DNA from 2 places in the Bradyrhizobium sp. USDA 4541 genome. Region 2 is predicted to be linked to the other one. Evidence: riboswitches for the same ligand, from Rfam matches in the RefSeq annotation. Region 2 holds a riboswitch; the other holds the start of a gene.
What was found. A riboswitch is a leader RNA that binds a small molecule or an ion and turns the genes downstream of it on or off. The one in region 2 is predicted to bind ZMP and ZTP.

Region 1: another riboswitch for ZMP and ZTP. It lies ahead of glyA (serine hydroxymethyltransferase); the one in region 2 lies ahead of J2R80_RS25620 (bifunctional 5,10-methylenetetrahydrofolate dehydrogenase/5,10-methenyltetrahydrofolate cyclohydrolase).

What each region holds. Positions count from the first base shown of each region.
Region 1 is NZ_JALJZF010000001.1:5,815,519-5,827,257, forward strand. It holds one part of gene J2R80_RS27630 (IS5 family transposase) at 1-158, opposite strand, end outside; gene J2R80_RS27635 (hypothetical protein) at 231-518, shown strand; gene J2R80_RS27640 (hypothetical protein) at 515-742, opposite strand; gene J2R80_RS27645 (hypothetical protein) at 888-1,316, opposite strand; gene lexA (transcriptional repressor LexA) at 1,573-2,277, opposite strand; gene glp (gephyrin-like molybdotransferase Glp) at 2,521-3,732, opposite strand; gene J2R80_RS27660 (HAD family phosphatase) at 3,759-4,385, opposite strand; gene J2R80_RS27665 (hypothetical protein) at 4,824-4,979, opposite strand; gene glyA (serine hydroxymethyltransferase) at 5,067-6,338, opposite strand; ZMP/ZTP riboswitch at 6,375-6,460, opposite strand; gene J2R80_RS27675 (DUF4440 domain-containing protein) at 6,750-7,196, opposite strand; gene J2R80_RS27680 (helix-turn-helix domain-containing protein) at 7,298-7,990, opposite strand; gene J2R80_RS27685 (response regulator transcription factor) at 8,201-8,863, opposite strand; gene J2R80_RS27690 (sensor histidine kinase) at 8,860-10,281, opposite strand; gene J2R80_RS27695 (DUF3280 domain-containing protein) at 10,518-11,453, shown strand; gene J2R80_RS27700 (amino acid ABC transporter substrate-binding protein) at 11,591-11,739, shown strand, end outside.
Region 2 is NZ_JALJZF010000001.1:5,413,192-5,424,930, reverse strand. It holds gene J2R80_RS25675 (hypothetical protein) at 1-320, opposite strand, end outside; gene J2R80_RS25670 (hypothetical protein) at 533-805, shown strand; tRNA gene J2R80_RS25665 (tRNA-Arg) at 908-984, shown strand; gene J2R80_RS25660 (AraC family transcriptional regulator) at 1,882-2,892, opposite strand; gene J2R80_RS25655 (alkane 1-monooxygenase) at 3,054-4,199, shown strand; gene J2R80_RS25650 (hypothetical protein) at 4,226-5,023, opposite strand; gene J2R80_RS25645 (SANT/Myb-like DNA-binding domain-containing protein) at 5,214-5,585, opposite strand; gene J2R80_RS25640 (hypothetical protein) at 5,832-6,125, opposite strand; gene J2R80_RS25635 (zinc-ribbon domain containing protein) at 6,350-6,703, opposite strand; gene J2R80_RS25630 (hypothetical protein) at 6,674-6,940, shown strand; gene J2R80_RS25625 (MaoC/PaaZ C-terminal domain-containing protein) at 6,995-7,447, opposite strand; gene J2R80_RS25620 (bifunctional 5,10-methylenetetrahydrofolate dehydrogenase/5,10-methenyltetrahydrofolate cyclohydrolase) at 7,577-8,440, opposite strand; ZMP/ZTP riboswitch at 8,456-8,535, opposite strand; gene J2R80_RS25615 (hypothetical protein) at 8,753-9,163, shown strand; gene J2R80_RS25610 (hypothetical protein) at 9,284-9,814, opposite strand; gene J2R80_RS25605 (hypothetical protein) at 10,030-10,665, opposite strand; gene J2R80_RS25600 (VOC family protein) at 10,926-11,309, shown strand; gene J2R80_RS25595 (hypothetical protein) at 11,325-11,739, opposite strand, start outside.

The DNA of each region.
Region 1 (11,739 bases), 400 kb from region 2:
CGCCAAGGAGAGCCCGTACGCACGATCCAAAGCACACCTTCCACGAACATCCGGTTGTCCCGCCCGGTCGAGCCCTTCTGATCGGGCCGGCCTATGATCAGCGGCGCCATGCGCTCCCAGGCCGCGTCGCTCAACACCAAACGCTCCATCACACCCAAGGCCGCCTCCCAAAAAGAAGCCTTGAATCTGATTTGCTCTCAAAAGGGAATCCTTAGAGTCCACACCACCTAGTGGACGACTGCGAGCGCGCAGGCCTGATCGTGACGGCGCGGCCGGCGCCGCAGGGCTGCGCGGCATCGGTGATCGATGCCGAGCGGCTGCGCCGCCACGGCGCGCTGGTGCTGCGACGGAGCAGGGACGGCTACGTCGTCGATGCGGTCAAGCCCGGCGGGATCGACCGGCCGTGGTCGCCGGCGGTTCCCGGCGACGGCGAGAGCGAGACGACGCTACGCGCCCCCGCGCCGCGGCCTGCGGTGGATGCGACGCCGGCCGAGACCGATCTGCAGGGCGATGATTAGCCGTGGTCCGGCAAGGGCGCGCTCGGCAGCTCGAACAGGCCGAGATGGTATTCGTCGGAGTCGGGGCCGGCGTCGGGCTTCTTGACGAGAGTGAAGGAAGCCTCGGGAAATTGCTCCCAGACTTTCAGGTCGTCGGCCGTTACCGTCAGCCAACCGAACCGGAACATGTAGCGGCCCGGTTCCGTGACGCGTCCAGCCTTTTGCCATGTGACCTTATCGACCACCGCGCACGTCCTCCGTACCCGATGATGCGCCAAGGTGCCGGCCGACGCAAATCTCCTTCTGCGCCCCGGAAGCGGGAGTCCGGGGTCGCCCGAAATTGCTTAGGTCATCCGCCGCCGAACAGCTCATTCCACGGCGACGATGCGCTCAACCCAAAAACAGCGTTGCGAATGCGGAAGGCCGCCGCTCCACAACCTTCGGCTTCTGCTCGACCGGCGGATGCAGCGCCGGCAATTGCAGCACGCTGACGCGCTGTCCCTCGACCAGCTGGGTCACCAGCACATGGCTGCCGTCGGGGAATTCGACCGCATCATGATGCCGATCGGGCACGTCGGGCTCGACTTCGTTGAATACGCCGACGCGATAGTTCAGCGTCTTGGTCCAGATCCAGCGGCTGTCGTAGCGAACGTTCTCGGCGAAAGCGAGCTCGGTGCCCGGCAGCATGCAGACCGCGACAGTGGGGTCATTCTCCGAAGCAAAGCCGCGGGTCGACGTGCCGCGGAACGTCGTCGTGATCAGCGTCTCTCCGACAATGGCGGGGCGCGATGCCACGGCGTGCAGACTATAGTCACACATCGGATGGCTCCTCATTTCGAGGTAGCGACCCGTGCCTCTCCTTGAGGCATTAGGGCCTCTACCAGAGTGGACGATAGCGAACGAGCGTCTGCTCGTTTCTGGGCGATTGTACGACTGGTCCGAGATCGCTCCGATCACAAACACGCGACGCTGCGCGAGAGGTATCGGAGCGCATCGGGCAGGCCGTACGCTACACTATCATGCAAGGAACGATCCGACGTGTTGCTCGTTCCCGGCCGCCGCAAGTATTTGCAATTCAGTATTTGCGATAAAGGCCGATCAGCTTGCCCTGGATGCGGACCCGGTTCGGCGGCAGGATGCGCACTTCATAGGCGGTGTTGGCCGGCTCGAGCGCGATCGATGCGCCGCGGCGGCGGAAGCGCTTCAGGGTCGCTTCCTCCTCGTCGATCAGCGCCACCACGATGTCGCCGGTATTGGCGACGTCGTTGCGCTGGATCAGCGCCATGTCGCCGTCGAGGATGCCGGCATCGACCATCGAGTCGCCGCGTACCTCGAGCGCGTAGTGCTCGCCGGCGCCGAGCATGTCGGGCGGCACGCTGATGGTGTGGCTGCGGGTCTGCAGCGCCTCGATCGGCGTACCGGCGGCGATCCGGCCCATCACGGGGACCGCGACCGGACGGTTGCCGTCGTCCTCGGCAATCGGCGGCGTGCTGGCGCGCCGGCCGAGGGTGCCTTCGATGACGCTGGGCGTGAAGCCGCGGCGACCGTTGCCGCCGCCGGCCGAGAGTTCGGGCAGCTTGATGACCTCGATGGCGCGGGCGCGGTTCGGCAGACGGCGGATGAAGCCGCGCTCCTCCAGCGCAGTGATCAGGCGGTGGATACCGGACTTCGAGCGCAGGTCGAGCGCATCCTTCATCTCGTCGAAGGAGGGCGGTACGCCGGCCTCTTTCAGACGTTCATTGATGAAACGCAGTAGTTCGTACTGTTTGCGCGTGAGCATCTCGAGTATTCCCCCGGTTGATAGCGTCGTTCGATTCCGAGACTCTTCTGGTGGGGCCTGCAGGCCGGGCCTGACCTCAGGAGCATGTGCTCGATGCACCTGCTTCCATGCAGCTTCCCGAATGTAGACACCAGCACTCGAAACAAATCATGAACGGACACTATATGTTCGATATGTGTTCCGCAACCACTTAATTTCCGGTGAACGTGTCGGGCAACGCACAATCGGCGGGGCGCGAAAACCCTATTCGGGCAGTGTCAGGATCTCGCATTCGCTGCCTTCGACGGCCGCCGCCGCGAACGGCGGGCGCACGAGAAGTGCCCGTGCCGCAGCGAGATTCCCGAGCAACGACGAGTCCTGCTGCGTCACCGGCGTTGCGATCAACGTGCCGTCCTCGCGCGCTTCGAGCCGTGCACGCAGATAGTCCTCGCGTTGGTCGTTGGCGGCGAGGTCGCGGCCGAGCAGGGCGCTCGTGCGGCGATGATGAATCACTTTCCGGCCGCTCAGCGCCCGAATCAACGGCACCAGGAACAGGAAGGCGCAGACATAGGACGACACCGGATTGCCGGGCAGGCCGATCACCCTCATCGCGCCGAGCCGGCCATGCATCATCGGCTTGCCGGGCCGCATCGCAATCCGCCAGAACGTCATGTCGACGCCCTCGGCTTCCAGCGACCGCTTGACGAGATCGTGGTCGCCGACCGAGGCGCCGCCTGTCGTGATCAGGACATCGGCACCGGCCTCGCGCGCCCGGCGGATGCCCGCCGTGGTCGCCTCCACCGTGTCGGCGGCAACGCCGAGGTCGACGGTCTCGGCGCCCTCGGCGCGCGCCAGCGCCCGCAGCGCGTAGCCGTTGGAATAGACGATCTGGCCGGGGCCGGGCTGCGAGCCCGGCATCACCAGCTCGTCGCCGGTCGCCAGCACCGCGACCTTCGGGCGGCGGCGCACCGCAAGTCCCGGATAGTTCATGGCGGCCGCCAGCGACAGCGCGCGGTCGGACAGGCGGCTGCCGCCGGCGAGCAGCACCTCGCCCTCACGGAAGTCGACCCCAGCCGGGCGGATGTGCCGCCCGACGCTGGCGGCCTCCGTGATCGTGATGTGGTCGCCGTCGACGGCGGTGTCCTCCTGGATGATCACCGCGTCGGCGCCATTGGGGATCACGCCGCCGGTGAAGATCCGCACCGCCTCGCCGGCGCCGACCGTCCGGTCGAACGGCCGGCCGGCGGCGACTTCGCCGATCACCTTGAGCCGGGCCTTTAGATCAGCCGCATCGGCGGCGCGCACCGCATAGCCGTCCATCGCCGACATCGGCTGCGGCGGCTGGGTGCGGAGCGCCGCGAGGTCGTGCGCAAGCGTGCGGTGGTAGGCGGCATCGAGCGCGACCATCTCCTCCGGCAGCGGTTCGGCGCCGGCGAGGACGGCGGACAGGGCATCGGCAACCGGCATCAGGGCCACGCTCAGAGTTCCTCAATTCCTAATCTTCAAATTCCAAGTGCGGTCAAAGCCCTTGCCACGTCATCCGTCGATGTCACGTGGATAGCATAAAGGCCGCGGGCCCGCGCACCTTCGATATTGGCGGCCAGGTCGTCGAAAAACAGGATCCGCGACGCCGGCACGCCGATGGCTTTTACCACATGATCATAGGCCTCGGCGTCGGGTTTGCGGAAGCCGATGCTCGAGGACAGGAAGACGTTGCGGAAATGGCTGAGCAGCTCGGCATGGGTGACCGAGAAATGCGCGACATGGGCCGGATTGGTGTTGGAGAAGGCGTAGAGCGGCATCCGCTTGGCGGCCGCCGCGAGCAGCGGGGCGATGCCCGGCATCTCGCCGGTGAAGATCGCATTCCAGCCTTCGAGGAACTGGGCGTCCGTGATGTTGATGCCGAGCGTCCGGCGCAGATTCTCGAAGAATGCCGCGTCGTCGATCCGGCCGATCTCATGATGCTTGAAACTGTCGTCGACGACAAAGCGCGTGGCGAGCTCGGCGGGCGCACACCCGGCATGCTGCGCCCAGTGCGCCATCACCTTGTCAAAGTTGATGTCGAGCACGACGCGGCCGATATCGAACAGCAGCACGTCGACGGAGTTGGGAGTGAATTGCGAGGTCATTGCATGAAACCGTGTACGAGAATTGCGGGCAGGCGGCAATGTCCTCGATTTCAGTGACCGGTGTGTGGATTGTACGTGGCGTTGCATCCATCGCGAGACTGTTCCCGCGCACACCACCGTCGTCCCGGCGAAGGCCGGGACCCATAACCACCGCATTTGATCAGGAACGGGATCGTGGCCCCAGCGTCGCGCAACAATTGAGATTTGGGGTAAGGGGTCCCGGCCTTCGCCGGGACGACGGCGGGTGTCGTCGCTTGTGCGTCAAACATCCGCATTCTCGCGACATGATCTGTCCGAGCCTTGCTCTTCGTTTCACCCTATATTTTTGCTACGGGGCTTGGCTTGCCGCGTCGGGCAACTCAGTGGCACGCGCGCGCGCTTTCAGGGTACCAAGCGACTTGATACCTGCCGGCGGCTTGGTGCCCGCCGGCGTCGCTCTCACAGCCTGGACAGCGCCAAGCCGAGGTAACCGATCAGCGCACCGGTGCTGAGAATGATGACGACGAGCGCCTGTTCCGAGCGTGCTTGCAAGGTTTTCCGGGTCACGGCGTTGGACGCTCCGTCTTCGAGATCATGCGGTCCAACGAACAGCAACGATTTCCGTTCCGGTCCTTCCCCCGGGAACCTTCACGACCTGCCGAGTGACGCGACGGGCGCGGAACAGGAACGCAGGTCGGCCGCCTACGAGGGCGGCGCGATCCCCGGAACGGGGAAAGCGCGGCACATCTCGACGCTGATCGACCTCAGTCGCTTGACGACCGCTGCATCTCCCTTCGACCGGAGGGACTCCGCAATGAGTTCGGCGATCAGGCGCATTTCGGGCTCGCCCATGCCGCGCGTGGTCGCCGCCGGCGTCCCGAGGCGAATGCCGCTCGGCTTGAGCGGCGGATGCGGATCGTCGGGAATGATCTGCTTGTTTGCGGTGATCCCAACGGCGTCGAGGATGTTCTCGGCCGCGCTGCCGTCCACGCCGACGCTGGCCACGGTATCCACGACCATCATGTGATTGTCGGTTCCGCCGGTGATCAACGTCATGCCGCGTTCCATCAACGCTTCGGCCAGGACCTTCGCGTTGCGCATGACCAGCCTTGCATAGGCATGAAAATCGGACGTCGAAGCCTTCTTCAGCGTGACCGCGGTTCCGGCCACAACGTTCATGTGCGGACCTCCCTGCAATCCCGGGAACACCGACGCGTCTATCTTGCCGGCGAACTCCCGGCGACAAAGAACGATGCCGCCACGCGGCCCGCGAAGCGTCTTGTGCGATGTCGTCGTCATCACGTCGAAACCCGCATCGAGCGGATTGCGCAAGGCGTTGCCGGCGATCAGGCCGCCGTAATGGCTGACGTCGGCCATGGTCAGTGCACCCACTTCATCGGCGATGCTCTTGAAGGACGCATAATCCAGATCGCGCGGATAAGAGCTGTAGCCGCACAGCACCAGCTTCGGGCGGACGTGCCGGGCCATGGCGCGGAGCTCATCGAAATCGATGGCGCCGCCGTTTGACGGCTGCGTCTTGTAGCGGGCGAAGTTGAAGAGCCGCCCCATGTGCGACACCGGCGCGCCATGAGTGAGATGGCCGCCGTGTGAAAGGTCCATCGCCAAGATCGTATCGCCGGGCTGCAGCAGGCCGAGATACACGGCCTGGTTCATTGGCGACCCGGACAGAGGCTGAACGTTGGCATGTTCGGCGCGGAACAGCGCGCAAGCGCGCTGGCGGGCAAGGTTCTCTATCTGGTCGGTGAATTCCTGGCCGCCGTAATAGCGACGTCCCGGATAGCCCTCGGAATACTTGTTGGTGAACACCGATCCGAGCAGCTCGAGCACCTCGGGATAGGTGTAGTTCTCCGACGGAATCAGCTCGACGCCGTCTTGCTGGCGGCGCTCTTCGCCCTCGAGCGCAAGGGCAACTTCCGAATCGTTGAGATGGAGTTCATTGCGGAATGACGGCATGGTCCGGGCTCCCTAAGACGCTGGATCATCAGCTGAACGGGTTGCCCAGGCGAACGGCGTTGAAACCCTTCGCGCTTCACCGTGGTCAATTCCACGTAAGCTCGCCAGTCGCGCGAGGGACGAATGAGCCTGCGAGGCTCATCGCGAGCAGAAGGCTATCCAATCCCCGGCGGGCTCGCAAGGGTTGGTTGCTGGCGCCGCCGCGGGCCCAGCGTTGGGCGAGATCGAACATCTGGCGACAGCCACGGCAATGGCGACCAAACCGAGGGACGTCCGGCTTACCCAATGAACCGATGTCCCGATGATCAATGCCGTCTTCGGCTGAGGGCCAATAAGGTGCATGACCATCCGTCACTTGCGGGCCGTCAGGCTTGCGGGGTGGCTGACCGTGTGGCTGTGGCACCCGCGAATCTATTCCTTGACGAAGATATGAGACTTTATCTTCCACTGCCCGTCGGGTTGGCGTTCAAGCAGTCTCACGGTGCTGCCAGAAATTGGCGCCGCCTTCTCATTTATTACTAGCGTGGCCGTGAAATGCGAGGTGGTGTAGGCGTATTTTCCCATGGGCAACACATCGAGCAGCTCAACCTTGTGATCTCTGACGCTTCTTCCCCGCTCGGCAAAGAAATTACGGATTGCCAAAGGGCCGGTGACTGGCTGCGCACCAGGCGGCATCAATCTGGCGTCAGCGGCATACAACGGTAACAGGGCATCGAAGTCTGCGTTGTTGATGGCGGCATCCCATTTGGCAGCCGCCGAGGAAAGTTCGTCGGCAGGTGGGGCTGCCCCTGCGGGACTGACGCAAGTACAAGTAAAGATCAACAACAGGGTGCAAGAAAGAAGAGAAGGGCGGCTCATCTTTGCCTCCTTTAGCTGAGATGCTTAGCGCGGGAGCGCATTCGCAAACGCTATAGCCGAGGCAAGCAGAACCACTAGTCCAGAAAGTGGACTGGATATCCTCAACTGGCTGAGACTCGATCTGCGGCCGCCGGCGCCTCATCGGCATATTTGCTGCGTGGGAACCAAGTCCGCATGCTGTTCACAAGATGCCTGGGACCGTCGATCTCGATTTTGCCGAGCTCACACGCCCGTAGCAGCGGCATCTCGTCTACGAAAATCTGCACGAGCGTCAGCAGACTCGCATAGAGGCTGATATCGACCTTGAAGCCGGGGTCATCCCAGCAAAGATCGGCTTCCTCCTTCTTCACAACAAACCACCAGCGCTTTGGCCGAGCGTCCGCAATCTCGATGTACAGAACGAAGTCGCATGGAATGTGCCTTAGATCGAACGAACGGCGCATATTCCACATGAGCCGGCCCGCGTGAAGTTCGTTGGGTGTGAGCTGGCTGCGAGCCCATTTGTGGCCCCAATAGCCCATTGCATCGATAATTGGCCTGGCTTCCCTGGCTGCCTGGGTTGGATGGTACTCCCAATGCCCGTTATCGCCTGATCTGCGTGAGATTAGCCCGGCTTCTTCTAGCGTTTGCAGGCGCTTGGAGAGGAGGGTCGGCGACATCTGCGGGATGCCGCGGCGAAGCTGGTTGAAGTGGTGGGACCCCAGCAACAGTTCGCGGAGCAGGAGCGGGGTCCACCGCTCCGTGAGAATTTCCGCAGCTTTGGCTACGGGGCAAAATGATCCATAGCCTTTCATGACGAGAACTTTAGCATCACGAGGGCCACCAAGGTAGTCCAGGTTCTGAACTATGTCCCAGACGAGCCAGCATCGAGGCTGTCCTGGAGGTCTGTTACGCGATTTTCTCGAGACTCGGCCATTCGACGATGCCGGCTCGATGTTCGGTTTGCCCGGAGGCAGATGCGGCTCGATTTGCCAGTACGCGGCCTGGCTGGTGCCACCGTGGGCTCAGCGTTCGCCGAGATCGATCTGCGTGAGGATGCCTTGCCGCAGCGCGAGGCGGACCAACTCGATATCGGTGCCGACGCCGAGCTTGTCCTTGATTAGGGAATGCAGGTTCGCGACCGTCTTGGGGCTGAGGTGCAGTGCCTCGGCGATCTCCTCGGTGGTGTTTTCCGCGAGCAGCATCCGCAGCACCTCGAATTCCCGCGCGGTCAGGAGGTCGGCCGCCTTGGTCTCGCCGGCAAGGTGGCTGAGCGCGAGCTCGTGGTCGATATCCGGGCTGATCGCGATCTTGCCCGACAGCGCATCCATCACGGCGTGCACCAGCGTCTCCGGCGGGCTGGTCTTGGTGACATAGCCGCTCGCGCCGGCGCGGATCGCCTGCACGGCAAAGGCCGCGTTCTGGTGCATGGTGAACACCAGGATTTTTGCGCGCCTGTCCCACTGCCGGAGGCGGCGAATGGCCTCGATGCCGCCGATGCCGGGCATCGACAGGTCCATGATGACGAGGTCGGGCCCGGTCTCCTTGTAGAGGCGGTAGGCCTCGACACCGTCGGAGGCTTCGGCGACGACGCAGAGGCCCGGCTGCTTCTGCAGCATCGCCCGGTAGCCCTCCCGGACGACGGCGTGGTCGTCGACCAGCATGATGGTGCGCGCCGCGTGGCTCATGCCGCGCGCTCCACCGGTGCGGCCTCTCGGCTGGCCGCGACGGGAACGATGACGCGGAGCGAGGAGCCGCTGGGCTGTCCGGTCTCGAAGCTGAGCCGCCCGCCCAGCGCGGCGACCCGTTCGCGCATGCCGAGCAGGCCGAGGCCGGACCTGAGCTGGGGATCGCCTTGCGGATCGCCGGGCTGGCCGTCATCGTCGATCGCGAGCACGATCGCGCTGTCGCCGCCGCCAGGCGGCGCCTCGCGCATCTCAAGCCGCAGCATGACGCGCGTGGCGCCGGCATGCTTGGCGGCGTTGGTGAGCGCCTCCTGCACGATGCGGTAGAGATTGGCGCTGACGGAGGCGACAAGGCGCTCGAACGATCCCGATATGGTGATCTCGAACCGTGGCTGTCCGCGGCTGCGGCCGTTCCAGCCGGCGACCAGGCCCTCGAGGCTGGCCGCAAGTCCGAGTTCGTCGACATCGGGCGGGCGGAGCCGGAAGAGGGCGCCGCGCAACGTCTCCATCATGTCGGTCGCGGTCCGCGCGATGCCGTCGCATTCGGCGAGCAAAGGCGGGCAATCCGCGGCCGCGGTTTGGCGCGCCGAGGCGGCGAGCGCACGGATTGCGGCCAGCGACTGCCCGAACTCGTCATGCAGCTCACGCGCGAGGTGCCGGCGCTCCTCGTCCTGCACCAGGATCAGTTTCTGCGTCAGCGCGTTGCGGTCGGAGAGCGCGGCGGCGAGGCGCTCGGCGAGCTGGTTGAAGACATCGCCGATCGCCGACAGTTCGGCGAGATCGAACGGCGGCAGGCGCGCGGCGAGGTCGCCTGCGGCGATCCGCTCGAGCCCGTCGCGGATCTGCCGCGTCGGACGCAGCGCGCGCGCCAGCGCCGCATAGACCAGGGCGCAGAGCAGCGGCAGCGCGATCATGAACACCGCCATCAGCCGGCCGGCATCGTGCCAGGCCTCGGCGGTCGGCACCGCCGGATCGATCCAGGCCACGGCCTCGCCGATGGCATTGCCGCGCGAAACCACCTGCCGCACCACCTCGCGGCAGGGATCGAACAGGCGGCGATAGAGCGCCGCGAAGGCCAGCGGCGGCGCGGCCGTGTCAGTCTGCGAGCCGCCGCAGAAGCGCTGGCTGATCTCGCCGCTATTGCTGCGAAAGGCGAGGCACAGTCCCGGCGTCATGACCGAGGCGGCAACGCCGTCGAGATCGGGAAATTCGGAGCGCGCATTGTTCAGCCACTGGATCTTGCTCTGCTGCAGCTCCAGCGTCTTGGCGGCGACATCGGCAACGGCCGCGATCCGCCCGCGCACCGAGCGGTCGGCCTCGATCAGGAAATAGCCGGAGATGACGGCAAAGCAGAGCGTCGAGACGATCGCCACGCGCAACGTCAACCGCAGTTTCAGATCGCTTCCGGACCAATTCCACATTGGCGTATCCTCAAGATCGAAGGCGGGCTTCGGCGCGCGATCGCGGGCAGGGTCGTCACGCACATTAAACGGCAGAACGGAGGCGCCGAGAAGCGCTGCCATAGCCGTTCTTCGGGCGCGGACCATCGTCGTGAAATTTTCCCGGCACCGGGCGGGAGGCACTCCGCTGCGGCGCGGAGGCCAGTTGGCCCAGGATGCGACCGACCCGCCCGCGCCAGCAGCTGAAAGGCCCAATCATGCACCAGTCGCGCCTCGTCTTGCTCGCCCTCGCGTTGACCGGCCTTCTGGCCAGACCTTGTCCGCCGCGCGCCGAGACCGGCACGGTGCCGGCATCTCACCTTGGCGTCAGCATCGATGATTTCAGCTACGTCGACACCTCGGGCGAGGTGATCGACCAGACCGCCGTGCACCAGAAGCGGCTCGACGCGTTCATGCGCGCGCTGCGCGCCGACGTCGCCGCGGAGCCGCGCTATCGCCTGGTGCCAGCAGCGGCGTCCGCAGGCGAGGCCCGGATCAAGGTGGTCGGCGGCGTGCAGAAGATGAGCACGCTGGTGCAGTGGGCCAAGGTGGCGGTCGTCGATGTCGAAGGGAGCCGCGTGCTGTACGAAAAGCTCTACACGTTTCGCGGCGACAATGACGACGCATGGGACCATGCGCGGATGTTCGTGTCGCGCGAGGTGCTCGGCGTGCTCGCGGCCGTGTTGCCGCCGGCACAGACCGCCACGGCTGCGCCGATCGGGCTTGCGGTGTTCGAGTTCGAGCTTGAGGACACCTCCGCGGCGCCGGCATCCGGCCTTGCCGACGCCGATGCGGCCTACCTCGCCGATGTGACCAAGGGCGTGCGTGACCGGCTTGCGCAGTCGGGCCGCTACCGCCTGGTCGATACCGGCGGCGCGACCGCCGAGCCCGTCAAGGCGCGTGCGCTGCGCGACTGCGACGGCTGCGAGGCCGCGATCGCGCAACAGCTCGGCGCAGATCAATCGCTGATCGGCGTGATCAGGCGGGTCAGCCGGACCGAATACACGATCGGCTTCCAGCTGCGCGAGGCCCGCAGCGGCGCGGTCGTCTCACGCGGCGACAGCGGCCTGCGGATGGGCGCCGATTATTCCTGGACCCGTGGCGCGGTCCGCCTGGTCGGCGATCGCCTGCTCGAAGGTGGGGCGCAGCGCTAGGGATGCTTCGCGGCTGCGGCTGCAACTCTGGCAGGCGGACCATAGCAAAGTGCGATAGCTGCTAGACACACCGTCATCTGGCTCCGGGCTCATGCGTGCGCTATCACCGCCGCCTGATCACCGCACAGGAGCCGCCGATGCGTTTGCCCGCCATCTTCTTCGCCCTCACGCTCGCCGCAAGCCCCGCGGCGGCCGAGGAGCTGTCGGGCACGCTGCAGAAGATCAAGGAGACGAAGAAGGTCACGCTCGGCTTTCAGGAGGCTTCCGTTCCCTTCAGCTATCTCGA
Region 2 (11,739 bases):
ATCAGGTCGGAGGTGCCCTCGAGGCTGGTGACCTTGATGCCGAAGGTGAAGGCCTTGTCGTAATAGGCCTGGTGGAAGCCGATGCTGGCTCGCGGCGTGACGCAGATCTTGTTCAGCGGCACGATGCCGAACACAAGCGTGCAGGCCGAGTTGCAGATGCCGTCGATCACGACGCGCTCGCGGCGCTCGCGGATCTGCTTGTACTTGGCCTTGTACTCCTCGACATAGCCGCCATGGTCGCGCGTGATGTGCAGCACCGCCCGCGCGGGCGTCGCAGCCAGAACCGAGAGCAGCAAGGCGACAAGGGGCGTGATGCGCATGGATCGTTCGAAACCGCGGGAAAGGCCGGGCCCGGGCGGACCTGACCGCAAGACTCTGGCCGGACTGTGTTGGCAATCCGTTAAGCATCCGCAAAAAGGCAAAATTTGGCGCGCTGTGGCTGATTTCCCGCAGCTTTTGGCCCCGATTCCGGGTTAAATGGACCCCGGGGCGGCCCACAATGCCGATTCCCGTAAATGACCGGAGGCCGCCCATGACCAAGACCAAGCTTTTCGCCGCCCTCGCTCTGGCCGTGATGGCCCTGACCCCGGCGGCTGCGGCCGACCTCACGGCCCATCCGCGCCACCACCGGCATCACCACCACGCCCATTGGGGCCTGCCCTACCACATCAGCTATCTGCACAATTACGGCCCCGGCCCGACTGCCGGCAGCTTCGCCTATTACGACGGCTCCCCGCGCAACAAGTGCTACCAGAGCGCGGCCGCCTATATCGGCCAGGACCACCGACGGCATCCCTGCTTCTGACGGCTATAAGGGAGACGGCGGGACGTGCCGGCACCGCTGGGTGCCGCGCTCCGTGCCTGCCTGCTGGCCCTCCCCGCCCAAGTCTGATAATCGACCCGCTACGCGCTCGTAGCTCAGCTGGATAGAGCATCGGATTTCGATTCCGAGGGTCGGGAGTTCGAATCTCTCCGAGCGCGCCAGCGATTTTACCGATAGATCAATATTTTAAGCCGCGCTCATTTCGTTCTGAGTGAGCGTTTCGCGTTGCGTCTGTTCTGAAGCGATGCTGCAAGATGAGAACGACCCCGACGCCGCGCGCCGAGGCCGCCCCTGTGGCTCCCAGCCGGATTGGGGGTATGAGAGCCGGGAGCCGGAAGACACTACTTCCAAAACCACCGCTCGTTCCTGCCGCCAATAGCACCAATAGGGATTACCTCCCGGCCAGGCTCGCCGAAAAACGATATCAGAATTGGAGTGATGGTATCGGCCGCCCTGCCGACGAGAGGGACGGTTAGCAAATCGGCAACTAGATCGGCGCAGGCTTCTCAGAGGGACGGGACCGTTGGGGACGCAGCACGGTCACGTTTCGGAGGAGCTGACGTGTAGGCCCTGGCGTCGGCTCCTCTCTTAGAAGCTTGTGTGAGTTCGGCAACAGCCGTCTCTCCGCGGATCTGCTAAGGAAATGACACTGGGAATTTCAGGGCCCCAGCGCTGGGAATGACAGGGCGCCGCCGGGACAAACCATTTCGGGCCCGGCGGCGTAGCTTTTAGGTCGGCGTCACAGTATCGATGCCGAGCGATCCGAGCACCGCGCGAGCTCGATCCGGCAGCCGATTGTTGCAGCGATCCTGCCACGAAACCATTTTCATCAGCGGACGAAACCGGGCGGAAACAATTGACCGGTACCACTTCTCCCAAACAATAATGGGGAAGTGTCATGATGGAAGCGACCATTGTCGCGCTGCTGCTCCTCAGCGCCGCTGTGTTTTTTGCGCACGCCTACGACGCCCTGCATACGCATTGACGGGTTCGGCATCGCTTAAGTCTGCGTATCGTCCACCAGGGTCTGTGGGCTTGCGCGAGCCATCGACCGCGCCCTAATCCCGCCCGCCCTTCTCTCCGAACCACCGCCGGCACGCCCGGCTGAAGCTCGTCGCGTCGGTATAGCCGAGCGCGGCCGCCATTTGGTCGCGCGATTGGGTACCTGCCGCGAGCATGATCCTCGCGCGCTCGCGTAGCACGCCGTCGAGCAGCGGGCGGAAGGCGCAGCCGGTCTCGGCGAGCCGCCGCACCAGCGTTCGCCGCGAAGTGCCGACGAGGCGCGCGGCCTCCGCCTCGGCGAGGCGCCGCGGCAGGCGCGCCGCGATCAGGCGCTCGACGATCCCCGCCAGCGCCGCGGTGTCGGGCTGCGGATTTTCGATCGCCTCGAGCGCTTCAATGGCCTTGGCGTGCAATTGTGGATCGGCAAACGGCGACGGCCGTGCGCCGAGCGCTTTCGGTACCTCGAAGATGAAGGCGGCGGCGTTGAACTTCACCGCGCAGGAATAATGCTCGAGCAGCCGCTCCGCGCCCGCAGGCGGCGACCAGGGAAATTGCAGTGTCGCCTCACCGATCGCATCCTCGAGCAGCTGCACGTACACGGCGTGCACGTTGAGGCTGACCGCCAGCGCCACGGCGTGCCACAGCGCTTCGTCCATCGCGACGGCGGGAGAGATTTCGATCTGGATCGCGCGCGCTGTCTTGCGCAGCCGGTTGCGGACGAAGGGCGCGCGGGTCGACCCGAAGCGCGCGCCGGTCGCCAACGCATCCGCGATGGTCGGCGCCGTCCTGGTCGCGACATCGAGCGCGCCTTGCAGCGATGTCGACCACACCGCCGCGGCCGACAACGGCCACAGCTCGCCATGCCGGCGGGTGATGTTGGCCGCCAGCACCACCAGCGAGGATACCGGCATGTGAGCGCCGGGCTGGTCGAGCGCCTCGAGCCGAATTCCAGTGCCCTTCAGCAGCTCGTCGCGATCGCCTCGCGTCTGGCCAAATGCCCGCACCAGGGCCCGCGCATAGACCGCGGAGACCGGCGTGCGAAGGGCATCGGATTCCGATCCGTGCATGGCGTCGGCGACCTCCCCCTCGCGAACGTCCGGCCGAACAAGCTTGGCGCAAAATGCCACAAAATTGGCCTGTTGTGAACTGGCGGCGCAGGCCCGCCTGGCGGCATGCTTGGCCCAACAATGGCGAACGCCGCCTCGCAAGAGATGCTGGAGGGAATGCGATGATCTTCACGGGCACCAATGCTGCTGGCGAAACGATCACCTACCGGGACGGCAAACGCTATCTCTGGATGCTCTCGTTCATTCCGCCGCTGATCCCGCTGTTGTCCTACTGGCTGTTCCTGCGGACACACAATCCGCTGGTGACGCTGATCCCCTTCGTCTTCATCTTCATCCTGATCCCGTTGCTCGACGTCGTGTTCGGCGAAGACACCCACAATCCGCCGGCGGAAGTGGTCGCCGCGATGGAGGCCGATCCCTATTACATGCGGCTCGCGCGCATCACCGTGGTATTTCCCTGGATCAACTACGTCGCGCTGATCGCCTTCTTCGGCACCCAGGATCTGCCGTGGTGGTCCTATGTCGCCTTGCTGCTCGGCGTCGGCACCATCAATGGCGGCGCGCTCCTGATCGGGCACGAGCTCGGCCACAAGCCGGACAGGCTCAACATCCTGTTCGGCATGCTCGCCAACTGCGCGGTGGGCTACGCGCATTTCCGCGTCGAGCACAATCGCGGCCATCACACTTGGGTCGCAACCCCCGAGGACCCCGCCAGCGCGCGCTTCGGTGAATCGATCTATGCGTTCGCGACGCGCGAGTTGCCGGGTGCATTCAAGCGTGGCTGGCGCAACGAGGCCGAACGGCTGACCCGGCGCGGCGAGCCGGTCTGGTCGGTCAACAACGAGATCCTGCAAGGCTTTGCGCTGACGCTCGTCGTCGCCGCCGTGCTGATTGCGCTGTTCGGCTGGAAGGTCGCGCCGTTCATCGTCGCGCACCATTTCCTCGGCTGGTACGCGCTGACCCAGGCCAACTATGTCGAGCATTACGGGCTGCTGCGCGAGAAGCTGCCGAACGGCCGCTACCAGGCGGTCGAGCCGCGCCACTCATGGAATACCAACCACATCGTCTCGAACCTGATGACGTTCCACCTGCAACGTCACTCCGACCACCACGCCAACCCGATGCGCCCCTACCAGTCGCTGCGCGATTTCGACGACATCCCGCGGCTACCGAACGGCTACACCGGCATGTTCGGGCTGGCGGCAATCCCGCCGCTCTGGTTCCGCGTGATGGACCCGAAGACCCTGGCCTGGGCCGGCGGCGACAAGAGCAAGCTGAACCTCCGCGATCGGCCCGCGAGCTCGTGATCGCGGCGATTGCCCGGCTCCCGGTCCTACATCTGGGCCGAGCGCCGCTTCATGGCACCGATGCCGAGGAATGAGCCATTGATCGACAGATACTGGCTGGTGAATTCGAACGTATCGAAGCTCGGCGCCTCGAACTGCTTCAGCGCCTTCCAGAGCAGCGTGGTATCCGGACAGGCTTGGGAATGGATGTCATGATGCACGATGATGCGGGCGTGGGAACGCACCAGCAGATGATCCTGTAGCGCACCGCGCAGGCTGTGATCGCCGTCGATAAAGACGAAGTCCGGCTTCAGCCGGTCGACATGCGCACCGACCAGCGGCGAGGTCGAAAAATCCTGGATGTAGATCGGCTCGATAGCGGCCTGCTGCTGCAGCAGATCGAAATAGGTCGAGATAAAGGGCGTCGGCGCGATCGGATCGAGTGCAATCACGGTCTTGAGGTCGGCGCCGCTGTTCCTGAGCCACTCCGTAACCAGGACGAACATGCCGCCCCAGCGGCAGCCGATTTCCATGTACGAGGAAACGCCGGACGAATTGCGCGCAAGCCAGGCGAGGTATGGCGCAAGCTGGTTCGGGTATTGCCAAAGGTGGAGGCCCTTGCCGAAGTTCGGCGCCAGCTCCGGCGGCTGCTCATGAAGCAGTTCGTCATTGAGCCCCAGCGCCGGGATGAATTCGCGTTCGAGGAAGTCCACGTCTGTACGCTGAGCCGGATTCAACCCGGCGATCGCATTGATCGCGTCACCGACGGTGACAGCGAGATCGGCGAAACGCTGGTATCGGTCGGCTTGATATCGGTCGGCTTGGGCTAGCTGGGCGTTGAGCATCGGCGCAATCAGATCGGTGGGCTGACGAGGACACAAAGAGGCCGCAGGTCGTCGCGCCCCCGATGATTGAACGGATGGGACGTCCGTCTCGGGCGCGAAATCTTGCATTCGGTCGCGAATGGTCCGCCTTCCCCACCGCATGCGTAAGCCGCTTCGGCATGGCGCGCCCGGCGTGCAGCCGGCATTCCCTTCAGCCGCTCGGAATCTTCCGCCGCACCGCCTCCACGCCGGCATCGGTCACGTTGTATCTGCGCCCCATCTCCTGGACGATCCAGCCCTTCTCGATCATTCCGGCAATGGTGCTCGGGCCGACGCCCGCGGGAAACGGACGGCGGTTGCGGATCGCGTCGATCGCGACCCGCTCGAGATGGGTGGCGACATGCGAGGGGCGCGCGCGAAACGCCTTTGCCATGATCAGGACCGACAGGACCTCGGCGCGCCGGCGCACGGCCGACGCGCTGCGGGTCAGTTCGTTACTGATCTCGAGAGCGTTCTTGCCGGCCCTGGCGAGTTCTCTGAGCTTCTCGTCCTCGTCAGGGCTCCAGCGCCGCACGATCCCCATCTGCCCCTCACCGCCTGGATACCCATCTCAAACCGATGCATACGCAGGCGGCGCTGATTTGCCATGTGACTTTCGGCACCTCTTGATGCGACGTCGGGGCTGTCGCCATCAGGACGGCCGATCGCGGTGTCGCACGATGCAGCACAAAGAGCATGATCCGATTGAATCGGATCATGCTCTCAATCCCCTTGCTTGATGGCGTTTTGGTTGCGCGAACCACCGGTATTCACTTCGCGCTGGAACGCTTCAGTGCTTGCTGGGTTCAAGCGCGATGAGCACGCCGGTCGGCTCGGGCTCGTGCGGCCGAAGCGAGGTCAGCTCCGGATCGCTCCACTCGGCGAGACTGACGACTTCGCCGGTCTGCCCCGGCATGTCGGAGGTCTGGGCCGGTTCAAGCACCTTGAGCCCGCTGGTGTCGACGAAGAATGTGTGCTCACCGAACACGCTGTTCAGTTGCGCCACGGCCGGGTGATCGTCCGGAAGCACCTGGGCATTCAGTTGCGTCATGGTCTGCTTGACTTGCGTGGAATTGAGTTTCATCCGCTGCTCCTTCTCGTTGGTTCCGGCCGCGATGGCTTCCTTGACAGGTTTCCTTGACAAGTTTTCCTTGGCTGGTTCCTCCCCGCCCGCACCCCACATCGGGGGCTTCAAGGTCTCGAACCGATCAGGCACCGAAACGTTCCGCACGCGCGACGCATTGACCGCCTGCGCAGCGGTTCCCCGCGTATCAGATGTTAAGTGCGACCCTGAAGTCACGCCCATCGCTACGAGACGGGAGGCTTCTTCCTTGCGAGTCCCTCCAGATGCACGCGGCGTGCGGCGGATTTGCGCGCGCGCTCCCTGGTGCGGCAGGCCCGGCAGCGCACCGCCGCGGTAAATACATCGCCCTTGGCGGTCTCGTACCACCATTTCTGCTGCAACGGCGTCCAGACCTCGGCAACGCCGCAGTCCTTGCAGATGAAGGGCTCCGGTCGATAGGTTCCGCGCAGCACGAAGTCGGGGGTCGAATAACTGTTCGAGGGCGCAAGCCGCGTCGTATCGACGCCAACCTCGTCGCGCGCCAGCGCAATCTTGTAGTCGCGAAGCCGTTGCCGTTCAGCGGCGCGTCGGGTCTGCATGCGGAGCCATTCCTCGGCCTTGCGCCGCCTGGCTTCGATCTCTCCGTTCATCTGCTTGCTGCGTTTCACGGCGGCACATCCGTCTGGATCGAATGCGTTCGGCGCATCGACGAAGCAAATACCGGGCAGCACGACCTCGTCGATGATGACGTCATTGATGCGCTGCCGTTCAGCCGCCGGCTTGTCATAATTGCCGCAACATTGCGCGACGACAAGGTCGCGTGCGGGAACACGTAGAGGCGCTGACGGCCGTCCGAGGCGGATGACTTCGGGATGCCCCTCAGGCCGCGCCTATGCCGGCCCCTGCTCCGTCGGCCGCATGCGGATCAGCGCGTCGAGCACGAGGACAAGAACCGGGCGCTGCTCGTCGTTGACCAGCTCCGTCTTGAAGATCACGACAGCGTCGCGCCGCTCCGGCCTGATGGTGATCTTCTGGATCTGGGATTGGCCGGTGAGCGTGGCGCCGGGCCGAACCGGGCTCCGCAGGCGGATTTCGAAGCTCCGCCCGACGATCCCCGCCACCTTGGTCCAGATCGCCTCCACGACGAGCCGCTGATAGATCGCAATGGTGTTGAAGCCGCTTGCGATCAGTCCGCCGAACGGGCCTGCCGCAGCCGCGACGGGATCGGCATGGATTGGCACCGGATCATATTTGCCAGCGAACTCCAGGATCTCGGCCTCGCCAATCGTGTAGCTGCCAAGCCTGAACGTCTGGCCCTCGGCGAGATCTTCCGCATACAGCATCGCGCGCCTCCATCTGTCGCGCGACGATAGACGAATGATGCGGGCTTTCCATTACCCCGGACGTCATGAACTTCGCGCGTGATGCGCGAGCGACACCCACCGCTCGCATATCGCCGCAGGTATCCCGCGCTATTGCAGCCGCGCCGCCCTCGCCTTTGCCGCCTTCAGCGTGTTCTCCATCAGGCAGGCGATCGTCATCGGGCCGACGCCGCGCGGCACCGGCGTGATGGCGCCGGCGACCTGCACCGCCTCGTCGAACGAGACGTCGCCGCACACCGCATAGCCGCCGTCCGGCCTCTCGACGCGCGTTGTGCCGACGTCGATGACGATGGCCTGGGGCTTGATCCAGTCGCCGCGCACGAGGCCGGCCTTGCCCACCGCACTCACCAGGATGTCGGCCTCGCGGCAGATCCTGCTGATGCCGCGGGTGTGGATATGGGTCTGCGTCACGGTCGCGTGCTCCTGCAGCAGCAACGCGGCCATCGGCTTGCCGACGATGTTGGAGCTGCCGATCACCACGGCATGGGCGCCGGTGAGGTCTGATCGGACCGACTTGATCAGCCGGAGACAGCCGAGCGGCGTGCACGGCACCAGCGCGTCATCGCCGTGAAACAGCCGGCCGGCGTTCAGGGCGTGCAGGCCGTCGACATCCTTGGCGGGATCGACCGCCGCCATCACGCGCAAGGCGTCGATATGCGCCGGCAACGGCAGCTGCACCAGGATGCCGTCGATATCGTCGCGCGCATTGAGCGCCTCTACTCCGGCAAGCAGATCGGACTCGCTGGCATCATCCGGCAGGCGTGCGACCTCGCCGCGCAGGCCGAGCCGCTCGGCCATCCTGACCTTGCTCTGCACATAGATCTGGCTCGCCGGGTCGCAGCCGACCAGCACGACCGCAAGCCCCGGCGCGCGGGGCAGCCGGTCGAGTTCGCCAGCAATCTTGTCGATGACAATTTGGGCATGTGCATGCCCATCGAGAATGTTCGCCGTCATGGCACCTCCGTTTCGAAGCGGTGCCCAGGCGCGCGGCGTTCAGTCTCTGCGCTCCCCGATGGTGGTCCATCCAAGCGCCAGTCGCGCAGATGGCGTGGTCATAGCCGCCCCGCCGGGCAAAGGCAATTCACGCTCTCCCGCGGGTCGAACGGCGACGAATTGCCCTCACTTTTGCCGGTGGATCGGTGCCGGGCGGGTCACCTCTGGGGGTAGGATTCGGGCAAGACTTGCGTTAAGTCTCGGCGCTTGCCGGGCTTTTCCGATCCCCGGCGCCATCCTTCCGGTCATCACGCCATTTCGGACATTTTCGACATGAGACATATCATCCTCGCGCTGGCGCTCTTCTGCCCGGCTGCCGCGCTTGCCCAAGGCACCACGCCGGCCCCCGCCGACGCAGACAAGCCGGCGGCGGCGACCTCGCAGCCGATGGTCGGCGACAAGCCGCTGGTCCAGGTCGGCAAGAAGTCGGCCGCCAAGAAGGGCGAGAAGCCTGCCGCGCCCGGCAAGCCTCAATCGGTCGCTCAGAAGCTTCAGGCCTGTCAGGACATCGACGACGCCACCAAGGAGCGACTGATCTGCTACGACGAGATTTTCAAGCCGCAGCCGAAGCCGAAGGCTGCCCCGGCCAAGGGCGTCAACGATTGCCGCTTCGTGAAGGAAGAGGACGAGCGGCTGACCTGCTACAACGGCTTCGCGGACAAGATTCCGCGCCTGCCGCGCTAAAGGTAGCGAGCGCCGCTCGGACGCCGTCCCGGATCCGGCCACCCGCCTGATCGCGGACATGAAAAAGCCGCCGCAAGTGTTTGCGGCGGCGGATTGATTGCCGGCTGCGGCAGCCCTTTCTTACCAGGTGCCGAAGCCGCCGAAGAAGCCCATGCGCTGCTGCTGCTGCTGCGCGACGCGGTAGGGCTGATACATGCCGGGCTGTGCCAGCCGCATCGGCTGCTGGGGATGGGCATGGTAGCGCGCGACCTTGCGCTTCTTCGGCGCCTGAGGCTGGGCCTGCGCCGGTTGTTCAGCCGATTTTGCCTCAGCCGCGACCTTCTGCGCATCAGCCTTCTCCGGCGGAATGAACTGGGCGAACGTATTGCGGACGCGGGCTTGCGCCGACGCATCGCCCGTAGCCGACGGGATAGCCGCGGCGACCGCGTTGACCTGCGCCGGAACAATGGTCGGCAAATTGGTGTCGTACACCACCCGCTCGGGCAATTTCTGGGTCGACTTGATGCGCACCATGGTCTTGTCGACGCCCGGCGACGACAGTCCCTGGTTCTGGCCGGCGACCACGGCCTCCTGCGGCACGATGGCATTGACGACGAAGAGCAGCGCGAGCAGCACTCCACCAACGAACAGGAAATAACGCGCCACAGGCATTTTGGTAGCTCCCCCCGCGCAGCAGGGCGCGGTTCATCTCGGCGCGACGACATCAGTCATCGCGCGGGCGATTTCATCGTCTGCGCATGATCACCCGGACGCTGTCCGCGCTCCCGGGTCGTTCGCTAACGGCTGGTTTATTAGTTAGTTCCTGTCCGGCCGTTACGGTTCACCCGACAAGTCAATTCGCGGTCACTTTTTCGAGATGCCGGGAATTAGAGGCGGCTCGCCGTCACGACCGAACATTTCGCCTTGTTTGCGTTCACGTTGACGAACCCGACCAACATTTGCGAGTAAGTCTTGCGGCTCTTCATGGCGATGGTGTCGGAGATCAGCCGCTTGCGCTCGGTCAGCGGCCGACCGTCCCGGCGGATGAAGGCGCAGGCGATCTCGATATCCTTGACGGCGAAATCATTGGCATTGCGCAGCGTCAGGGTGACCAGCGCCTTCGAACCCAGCCCGCCGCGCCGCCACGATTGCGAGGCGATCCGCAGCTTATCCAGCGGCGACCTTTCAGCGCCGGGCCCGGACGGCTTGGCCTCCTCTGCCCCCTGTGGAGCGATGGCCACACCGACGGTGGTCGGCTCGTCCGTCGGTGCGGCAAGCGCATCCCTCGCGGTCTGATTTGTGATTTGGGCTGGTTGCTCGCCGGTCGGGGCATTCTGCGCGGTGCGGATCATGGACGACACCGGCCAGACGTCCTGGTCCCCGGCGTCGCTCGGCTCGGGGAGCATGAACCATGCGGCGATCCCGGCGAGCGCAATCAGCGGCAGCAGCAGGCTGGCGTAGAAGCCCCCTTCACCGAGACGTCCGGCGGCCAACCTCCGAAACGACGCCAAGCCGATCCGCATCGTCGTGCCCTCACCCTGGCAGCCTGATCGGGCCGCCCCCACACAGAGAGGAAGCCGCACCGCGCGGCTTCCGGGACGGCCGCAGGTCGAGCGGCCACGCAAAAACAATCGCTGACGGCCGCAATGGTTTCATTCCTGACGACAATCTTGGGCAGGCATAACGAGGGATGGTATCCCAGCGAACCGCTCGCTAGATTTGCGCCGCCCGAGAGCGAGTGCCGCGCACCGAACAGCGGCACGACAACAACAAGGAGATCGCAATGCCTGTCGTCACCTGGGACCACGTCCACCTGCGCAGTCCCGATCCCGAGGCCACCGCGACCTGGCTGCGCGACATTCTCGGCGGCGAGATCATCCGCGGCCCCGGCCGCATCGACGTCCAGCTCGGCGGCGCCAGGGTGTTCATTGCGGAGGTGACCCAGGGCGACGGCGTCAACGCCGCGCCGGTGACGCCCTATCAGGGGCTCGATCATTTCGGGCTCACGGTGAAGGACATCGACGCGGTCGCGGCCGAGATCAAGGCCAAGGGCGTCGAATTCTCCAAGGAGCCAACCACGATCCGTCCGGGCGTGCGGATCTGCTTCATCCGCGGCCCGCAGGGCATCTCGATCGAACTGCTCGAGCGCGACCCGAAATACGTCTGAGCTACGCGTGCGGCGCTAAGTCATGCTGCCGGGCATGAAGCAGCGGATCGTCACGCCCATGTAGCTCGGAATCGGCCAGACCATGGCGCGACCGACCCGGTTGGGCTCGGTGACCACGGCCTCGTCGGGGACATCGATCCACGCCCCGTCGAGGCGCACACGATAGTGCCCGTCCTTGGATTCCCAGTCGACATCGCTGACCGCTGTGCCGTCGGCATCCGAACAGCACGGCCCTTTGCCGCTGCGCAGGCCGTCGAACCATTCCTTCAGCGGCGAATTGGCGTAGCGGCCGTCGGGATCGCGCGCCTGCGCGATTCGCACGGCCGCAACCAACACCAGCGTTATCAGCACGAGGGATGCGATCATGTGGCTCGCATAACGGGCCGAAGTTCCATTGAGCCTGCGAGGGCGTGCCCAATGGCCGCCGGAT